2 regions of the Rossellomorea sp. NS-SX7 genome follow, and region 1 is predicted to be linked to the other one. Evidence: a T-box and tRNA genes for the amino acid it is inferred to sense, from the RefSeq annotation. Region 1 holds a T-box; the other holds one or more tRNA genes.
What was found. A T-box is a leader RNA that pairs with one kind of tRNA and senses whether it is charged. The one in region 1 lies ahead of tyrS (tyrosine--tRNA ligase), so its partner is inferred to be a tRNA-Tyr.

Region 2: it encodes a tRNA-Tyr, which carries the amino acid that the T-box ahead of tyrS (tyrosine--tRNA ligase) is inferred to sense. The anticodon was not compared.

The regions. Positions count from the first base shown of each region.
Region 1 is NZ_CM128249.1:2,940,091-2,944,788, forward strand. Features, by position in the region: gene rpsD (30S ribosomal protein S4) at 1-414, shown strand, start outside; gene tyrS (tyrosine--tRNA ligase) at 825-2,087, opposite strand; T-box leader at 2,160-2,370, opposite strand; gene ACUXV2_RS14715 (transglycosylase domain-containing protein) at 2,552-4,698, shown strand, end outside.
Region 2 is NZ_CM128249.1:4,189,792-4,194,489, reverse strand. Features, by position in the region: gene rocF (arginase) at 1-365, opposite strand, end outside; tRNA gene ACUXV2_RS20865 (tRNA-Ala) at 956-1,031, opposite strand; tRNA gene ACUXV2_RS20860 (tRNA-Lys) at 1,086-1,158, opposite strand; tRNA gene ACUXV2_RS20855 (tRNA-Gln) at 1,163-1,237, opposite strand; tRNA gene ACUXV2_RS20850 (tRNA-Tyr) at 1,297-1,380, opposite strand; tRNA gene ACUXV2_RS20845 (tRNA-Thr) at 1,395-1,470, opposite strand; tRNA gene ACUXV2_RS20840 (tRNA-Val) at 1,604-1,679, opposite strand; tRNA gene ACUXV2_RS20835 (tRNA-Glu) at 1,719-1,793, opposite strand; tRNA gene ACUXV2_RS20830 (tRNA-Thr) at 1,816-1,888, opposite strand; tRNA gene ACUXV2_RS20825 (tRNA-Asn) at 1,891-1,965, opposite strand; rRNA gene rrf (5S ribosomal RNA) at 1,975-2,091, opposite strand; rRNA gene ACUXV2_RS20815 (23S ribosomal RNA) at 2,240-4,698, opposite strand, start outside.

The DNA.
Region 1 (4,698 bases):
ACTGAACGTCAATTCCGTAACCTATTTGACCAAGCTGGCAAATTACAAGGTAAACACGGTGAAAACTTCATGGCTTTACTTGAGTCTCGTCTAGATAACGTTGTTTATCGTTTAGGTCTTGCGCGTACTCGCCGTCAAGCTCGTCAGCTTGTTAACCACGGTCACGTAACGGTTAATGGATCTCGCGTAGATATCCCATCTTTCCGCGTACAACCTGGACAAACAATCTCAGTTCGTGAAAAGTCACGCAACTTTGCCATCATCAAAGAAGCTCTTGAAGTGAACAGCTTTGTTCCTGAGTTCTTGACTTTCGATGCTGACAAGCTTGAAGGTACTTTCACTCGCGTTCCTGAGCGTTCTGAATTACCAGCTGAAATTAACGAAGCTCTTATCGTTGAGTTCTACTCTCGTTAATCTTTGTGAAGAAGAAACTCTGCTCTTTTATGGGGCAGGGTTTTTTTGTTCTTTTAGCAAGGGGAACCGCTTCTCCAGGAATTACGGTTTTGGGGATGTGGGTAGATCCCGGTAATAAAGAACATTCGACAAGTTGCTCAATTATGAAAAAAGTGGCGCAATAATTTTAAAAGTGGCTTATTTATTTTGAAAGAGGCTCAATTATTCAGAATCCGGCGCAATAAATATTAATATAGTTATATTCCTGCATTTCCCACTCATTTCTCCACTGTTAACTCTCTCATTTTCATTAAATCAAGCTTCCCCCAATCAAAACCAACCTAATATCTGCCTGAATGCAGCCAAATCCATACAAAAAACAGCGCAACCTCTTAAACAGAGATTACGCTGTCCTCCAAACCAATCACTACTTACACATACTGAATCTTAAAGTACTTCTTCTTCCCGCGGCGGATGATCGTAAATTGTCCTTCGATCATATCCTTCTCATCGATCACATGCTGCAGGTCCGTCACACGTTCACCATTGATATAGATCGCACCGTTCCCAACATCTTCACGCGCCTGGCGTTTTGAAGGTGAAATTTTTGCATTCACGATCAAATCAACAAGACCGATCGCATCTCCTTTAGGCTGCTCGAATGACGGTACATCCTTGAAGCCTTCAAGGATTTCAGATGCTGAAAGTGACTTGATGTCTCCGCTGAAAAGAGCTGCGGTAATACGGATTGCCTGATCAAGTGCTTCTTCACCGTGGATCATTTTAGTCATTTCCTCGGCAAGTGCTTTCTGTGCTTTACGTAAATGAGGCTCCGTCTCCACCGATCCGGCAAGTCCCTCAATTTCTTCCTGAGACAGGAATGTAAAGTATTTCAGGTATTTCACGACATCCGCGTCCGCTGTGTTGATCCAGAACTGGTAGAACTCGTATGGTGACGTCTTTTCCGGATCGAGCCAGATCGCGCCGCTCTCCGTCTTACCAAACTTTGTGCCGTCTGCTTTCGTTACAAGTGGAATTGTAAATCCGAATGCTTTCGTTTCTTCTTCGTGTGTCCTGCGGATCAATTCAAGACCGGTCGTGATATTCCCCCACTGGTCGCTTCCGCCAATCTGAAGCTTACAATTGTAGTTATCGTATAAGTGATTGAAATCGAGTGCCTGAAGAATCGTGTAAGTGAACTCAGTGAATGAGATCCCTGATTCCAGGCGGGAAGAGATCGTATCTTTTGCAAGCATATAGTTGACACCTACATGCTTACCGAAGTCTCTCAGGAATGTCACGACATCCATCGCGCCAATCCAGTCGTAGTTATTCACCATGACCGCTCCGTTTTCCCCTTCGAAATCGAAAATGCTTTCCAGTTGATTCTTGATGCTTGCTGCATTGTGCCTGATCGCATCGATCGTCTGCAGTTTACGCTCTTCATTTTTACCGCTCGGATCACCGATAAGACCAGTAGCCCCTCCGACTAAAACCAGAGGACGATGTCCTTCATTTTGAAAACGGCGGAGAGTCAGGAAAGGCAGTAAATGACCGATGTGCATGCTGTCTGCGGTCGGGTCGATTCCGCAGTAAATGGAAATGCTTTCTTTATCTAAAAGGTTTTTCAACCCTTCAGCGTCTGTTTGCTGGTAAGTGATTCCACGCCACTCTAAATCCTTCAATAATTCCATGTCCAATCTTCCTCCTTCTTCTCTTCCAATCATTTGACACACGCCTGAAAAACAAAAAAGTCCCTGCATATATGCAGGGACGCTGTCGCGCGGTACCACCCAAATTAAGGAAAATACATCCTTCACTCAATAAAGATAACGGCTTTAACCGTTTGCTGCTACTAAAGGTTCACAGCAAAAGCTCCAGGATGTAATTCATCTGCATTTTGTGTCAGTTTTCAGCGGCCACTGACTCTCTGGGGAACAGGGAATGCAAACTACTCGATCCTCTCATTGCGGTAGTGTCTATATGTCAAACGAATTGAAAAAATCAATACTAACTATATTAGGTTTTTACCATAATGCACGATATTAGTCAACAAAGTCAAGAATTTTTTATGTCGAAATACCTTTTTTGTTTGACTTTTTGCGACAGTGTTCTCTCGTATATGCTATAATAGGAATGTTCTAGGGGGAATGAAAATATGAGAGAAACATGGAACAAATTACTTGAAAAATTAGATCCTGCCATCAGGTTCTTTACAAATACCAGAGTTCATAAACGAGCAAGAATTACATACGGAGTATTTTGGAACCTTGCACTGATCACCCTTGTCGTTTTGGTGTTAGGAACGGCCTTCGCCGGTGGTGTGGGTGCCGGTTATTTTGCATCATTGGTCAAGGAAGAGCCGATCCGCTCATACGGCCAAATGAAAAAGGACATCTACAATTATGAAGAAACCTCGCAGCTTTATTTCGCCGACGATGTCTATCTAGGAAAATTAAGGACGGACCTTGAACGTGAAGAAGTGAAGCTCGAAGATGTATCAGAGCATCTAAGAAATGCTGTCATCGCAACGGAAGATGAATATTTCAAAGAGCATAACGGCGTGGTCCCTAAAGCGATCATGCGTGCAGTGGTGCAGGAATTCACCAATTCTTCCACTCAATCGGGCGGAAGTACGCTCACACAGCAGCTGATCAAGAATCAGATCCTGACAAATGAAGTATCCTTTGAAAGAAAAGCTAAGGAAATCCTTCTCGCCCTGCGACTGGAAAGATTCTTTGAAAAGGACGAAATCCTCGAAGCTTATCTCAACGTTGCAACATTGGGAAGAAATTCATCAGGACGTAATATCGGCGGAGTCCAATCTGCTGCCCAGGGGATTTTTGGCGTTGATGCAAAAGACCTGACTCTTCCACAGTCAGCATTCATAGCCGGATTGCCCCAGGCTCCATTCAGTTACACACCATTCATGAACAATGGAGAACTGAAAGAAAACCTTGAGCCGGGTATGTCACGTAAGAACACGGTCCTCTACAGGATGCACCGTGAAGGCTATATTACAGACAAGGAATATGAAGAAGCAGTCGCTTATGATTTAACAAAAGATTTCATTGAGCCGAAAGCTTCTCCGAATGAAAAGTATCCTTGGCTGACAGCCGAGCTTGAAAGCAGGGCCATCGACATCATGACGGAGGTTCTTGCCAAGAAAGACGGGTATTCAAAGCAGGACATTGAAAACAATGATGAGTTGGAAGAGAAATATCACACATTGGCCGACCGCAATGTCCGTCAAAGCGGGTATGAAATCCATTCAACCATCGATAAAAAAATCTATGATCAAATGCAAAAGACAAAAAATGCATACAACATGTACGGACCATCAAAGACTGTCACAACAACCGATCCTGAAACCGGCGAAGAAGTCCAAGTCGAGGAACCGGTACAAGTCGGCGCCATCATGATAGAAAACAAGACTGGAAGAATCATAAGCTTCATCGGTGGCCGTGATTTTAAAATCGAGCAGTTGAATCACGCAACTTCTTCCTACCGCTCGAACGGTTCGACAATGAAGCCGCTGCTTGCTTATGCGCCGGCATTGGAGTATGGCTATATTTCACCGGGGTCGCCACTGCCTGATGTTGGAGTCAATATTAATGGTTGGACACCGGAAAACTACTCATTGAGAGAGCGTGGACTATTCCCTGCAAGACATGCACTTGCAGAGTCCTTGAACCTGACGGCGGTCAGAACGTATGCGAATATATATGACCGCAATCCTTTCAATGAATTCCTGATGAAGATGGATTTTGCTAGACTGAGCCGGGTGGATAACAACTTGTCCCTTGCCCTCGGAGCCACGACAGATGGTGTGACGGTCGAAGAAAACGTCAATGCTTATGCGACGTTCGCCAATGGAGGAAAGTTTGTCGACGCCTATATGATCGATAAGATCGTCGATCAAGATGGAAACTTCGTATTTGAACATAAATCAGAAGCTGTGGATGTATACAGTCCTCAGACTGCTTATCTGACGATCGATATGATGAGAGATACGCTTGACCATTCCCTTGGAACTGGCCGCTACGCGAAAAGATTCCTGAACTTCTCATCGGATTGGGCAGGAAAATCGGGTACTTCCCAGGATTATAAAGACCATTGGTTTGTTGCTTCCAACCCAAACATCACCTTTGGTACTTGGTTTGGGTATGATACACCTTCAGACTTAAATACCGCAGCATCCCGTGCGCAGTATGGACATTACGGATTAAGGAACATTCGTCTATGGTCCTTCCTGCTGAATGATACAAGGGACCTTGCACCAAACCTGATCGATCCCGAAGGCTC
Region 2 (4,698 bases), 1.2 Mb from region 1:
TACCAGATGACCCCTAAGTTCTCATAGTGTTTAGAAACACCAGCCAACGTACCGATGGCAATACTGTGATCCCCTCCGAAAATCAATGGGAAATCACCGCTTGAAATCACTTCATCCACTTTAGATGCAAGCTTGCCGCTCGCTTCAGCAACCGCTTTCAAATTTCTCAAATTCGTATCCGGGTTATTATGTACTCGTTCAGCCTGGCCAATTTCAATATCGCCAAGGTCTTTCATTTCATACCCCAAATTTTCAAGTCGCTCAACCACTCCTGCATAACGGATGGCACTTGGTCCCATATCGACACCGCGTCTCATCTGTCCTAAATCCATAGGTACCCCGATAATTGAAATATTTCTGTTCATAGTTCATATTCCTCCTAACCCTTTTGTCTAACACTTCCTCTATTGTAGCCTGTAATTGAGCGATGACTCAACTGGACAGGATTGTGTATATATATGCGGCAGGGGGTGGGTTTAGGGAGGGGATTGTGGAAGAATATTAGGCCGAGGGCCATGTTATGGGCTTGTTTAGAAAACTGGCAGCGTAGAGATTTTTCGACAAGTGGCGTAATTAATTCGAAAGCGGCGCGATTATCGGGGTTCCGGTGTAATTAATTCGAAACTGGCGCAATTATCGGGATTCCGGTGCAATTAATTCGAAACTGGCGCAATTATCGGGATTCCGGTGCAATTAATTAAAATGTGGCATGATTATCCCCCATACCTGTTCCAATTACATGTTATAGGCTCCATGCAACTAAAAATACCACGTATTTTGACTGAAATCCTGCTAACAACTCAAAAATAATGGCCGCTATCCTCCATAAACAAACAAAATTTTTCTCTTGCCAGTGGTTTTACGAATGAATTTTACATTTTCCCTGCCACAAACACCAGCTACATAAAAAAACCCCAACTTTATTAAAGAGTTGAGGTTCTTAATGTCGTATGTATGGTGGAGCCTAGCGGGATCGAACCGCTGACCTCCTGCGTGCAAAGCAGGCGCTCTCCCAGCTGAGCTAAGGCCCCAATTAATGATATAGGAATTTCTCACATCCATGGGTAAGATGTGAGAAATAATGATGAGCCATGAAGGACTCGAACCTTCGACCCTCTGATTAAAAGTCAGATGCTCTACCAACTGAGCTAATGGCTCATAATGGCTGGGCTAGCTGGATTCGAACCAACGCATGTCGCAGTCAAAGTGCGATGCCTTACCGCTTGGCTATAGCCCAATATTATGACATAAAAAAGGGACATTACTAATATGTCCATTTCATTTTGAAATATACAATGGTGGAGGGGGGCAGATTCGAACTGCCGAACCCGAAGGAGCGGATTTACAGTCCGCCGCGTTTAGCCACTTCGCTACCCCTCCATAATGAGAGAAAATGGTGCCGGCAAGAGGACTTGAACCCCCAACCTACTGATTACAAGTCAGTTGCTCTACCAGTTGAGCTACACCGGCGTGTTAAATTTTTAAGTCTTGTCCAATTTTAGGACGATTATTTCCTTCGCTGTTAGTAAAGGAAGGAAAGATATTTTGCTGACGCAAAGATTAAGGACGCTTATTTTACTCCGCTTCGCTTCGTAAAAAAGCATGGTGGAGGATGACGGGATCGAACCGCCGACCCTCTGCTTGTAAGGCAGATGCTCTCCCAGCTGAGCTAATCCTCCGATATGTATGATGAGTTCTTTCATTATTGTGAAAAAACATGGTGACCCATACGGGATTCGAACCCGTGTTACCGCCGTGAAAGGGCGGTGTCTTAACCGCTTGACCAATGGGCCAGTCTATTTTTTAAAAAATAAAAGCTTCCAACCGGGCTCGAACCGGTGACCTCTTCCTTACCATGGAAGCACTCTACCTGCTGAGCTATGGAAGCAATGGCTCCGCAGGCAAGATTCGAACTTGCGACCGATCGGTTAACAGCCGATAGCTCTACCACTGAGCTACTGCGGAATGATTATAGCCTGGCGACGTCCTACTCTCACAGGGGGAGAGCCCCCAACTACCATCGGCGCTGAAGAGCTTAACTTCCGTGTTCGGCATGGGAACGGGTGTGACCTCTTCGCCATAGTCACCAGACAATATTGCTTACAATGACAAATATTATTATATAATATTTTCAATGGATTTCAAGGGTAAATTTTAAAAATTTATTCCCTGAAAACTAGATAAAGGATTGATGTCAAGAATACCGGTATTGCCGTTGTTCATTTAAAAATGACTCTTTGTGGTTAAGTCCTCGATCGATTAGTATCAGTCAGCTCCACATGTCACCATGCTTCCACCTCTGACCTATCTACCTAGTCATCTTCTAGGGATCTTACTCACATAAAGTGATGGGAAATCTCATCTCGAGGGGGGCTTCATGCTTAGATGCTTTCAGCACTTATCCCTTCCGCACATAGCTACCCAGCGATGCCTTTGGCAAGACAACTGGTACACCAGCGGTGCGTCCATCCCGGTCCTCTCGTACTAAGGACAGCTCCTCTCAAATTTCCTGCGCCCACGACGGATAGGGACCGAACTGTCTCACGACGTTCTGAACCCAGCTCGCGTACCGCTTTAATGGGCGAACAGCCCAACCCTTGGGACCGACTACAGCCCCAGGATGCGATGAGCCGACATCGAGGTGCCAAACCTCCCCGTCGATGTGGACTCTTGGGGGAGATAAGCCTGTTATCCCCGGGGTAGCTTTTATCCGTTGAGCGATGGCCCTTCCATGCGGAACCACCGGATCACTAAGCCCGACTTTCGTCCCTGCTCGACTTGTAGGTCTCGCAGTCAAGCTCCCTTGTGCCTTTACACTCTGCGAATGATTTCCAACCATTCTGAGGGAACCTTTGGGCGCCTCCGTTACTCTTTAGGAGGCGACCGCCCCAGTCAAACTGCCCACCTGACACTGTCTCCCACCCCGATAAGGGGCGCGGGTTAGAATTTCAATACAGCCAGGGTAGTATCCCACCAACGCCTCCACCGAAGCTGGCGCTCCGGCTTCCAAGGCTCCTACCTATCCTGTACAAGCTGTACCAAAATTCAATATCAGGCTACAGTAAAGCTCCACGGGGTCTTTCCGTCCTGTCGCGGGTAACCTGCATCTTCACAGGTACTATAATTTCACCGAGTCTCTCGTTGAGACAGTGCCCAGATCGTTACGCCTTTCGTGCGGGTCGGAACTTACCCGACAAGGAATTTCGCTACCTTAGGACCGTTATAGTTACGGCCGCCGTTTACTGGGGCTTCGATTCGCACCTTCGCTTGCGCTAAGCACTCCTCTTAACCTTCCAGCACCGGGCAGGCGTCAGCCCCTATACTTCGCCTTACGGCTTCGCAGAGACCTGTGTTTTTGCTAAACAGTCGCCTGGGCCTATTCACTGCGGCTCTTCGAGGCTATGCACCTCAAAGAGCACCCCTTCTCCCGAAGTTACGGGGTCATTTTGCCGAGTTCCTTAACGAGAGTTCTCTCGCTCACCTTAGGATTCTCTCCTCGCCTACCTGTGTCGGTTTGCGGTACGGGCACCTTTTTCCTCGCTAGAGGCTTTTCTTGGCAGTGTGGAATCAGGAACTTCGCTACTATAATTCGCTCGCTATCACAGCTCAGCCTTCACGATGACGGGATTTGCCTCATCATCAGCCTAACTGCTTAGACGCACATATCCAGCAGTGCGCTTACCCTATCCTCCTGCGTCCCCCCATTGCTCAAACGGAAAAGAGGTGGTACAGGAATATCAACCTGTTGTCCATCGTCTACGCCTATCGGCCTCGACTTAGGTCCCGACTAACCCTGAGCGGACGAGCCTTCCTCAGGAAACCTTAGGCATTCGGTGGATGGGATTCTCACCCATCTTTCGCTACTCATACCGGCATTCTCACTTCTAAGCACTCCACCAGTCCTTACGGTCTGACTTCACTGTCCTTAGAACGCTCTCCTACCACTGACACCTAAAGGTGTCAATCCACAGCTTCGGTGATACGTTTAGCCCCGGTACATTTTCGGCGCAGAGTCACTCGACCAGTGAGCTATTACGCACTCTTTAAATGGTGGCTGCTTCTAAGCCAACATCCTGGTTGTCTAAGCAACTCCACATCCTTTTCCACTTAACGTATACTTTGGGACCTTAGCTGGTGGTCTGGGCTGTTTCCCTTTCGACTACGGATCTTATCACTCGCAGTCTGACTCCCATGGATAAGTCTTTGGCATTCGGAGTTTGTCTGAATTCGGTAACCCGATGAGGGCCCCTAGTCCAAACAGTGCTCTACCTCCAAGACTCTTACACATGAGGCTAGCCCTAAAGCTATTTCGGAGAGAACCAGCTATCTCCAAGTTCGATTGGAATTTCTCCGCTACCCACACCTCATCCCCGCACTTTTCAACGTGCGTGGGTTCGGACCTCCATCCAGTGTTACCTGGACTTCATCCTGGACATGGGTAGATCACCTGGTTTCGGGTCTACGACCACATACTCATTCGCCCTATTCAGACTCGCTTTCGCTGCGGCTCCGTCTCATCGACTTAACCTTGCATGGGATCGTAACTCGCCGGTTCATTCTACAAAAGGCACGCCATCACCCGTTAACGGGCTCTGACTACTTGTAGGCACACGGTTTCAGGTTCTCTTTCACTCCCCTTCCGGGGTGCTTTTCACCTTTCCCTCACGGTACTGGTTCACTATCGGTCACTAGGTAGTA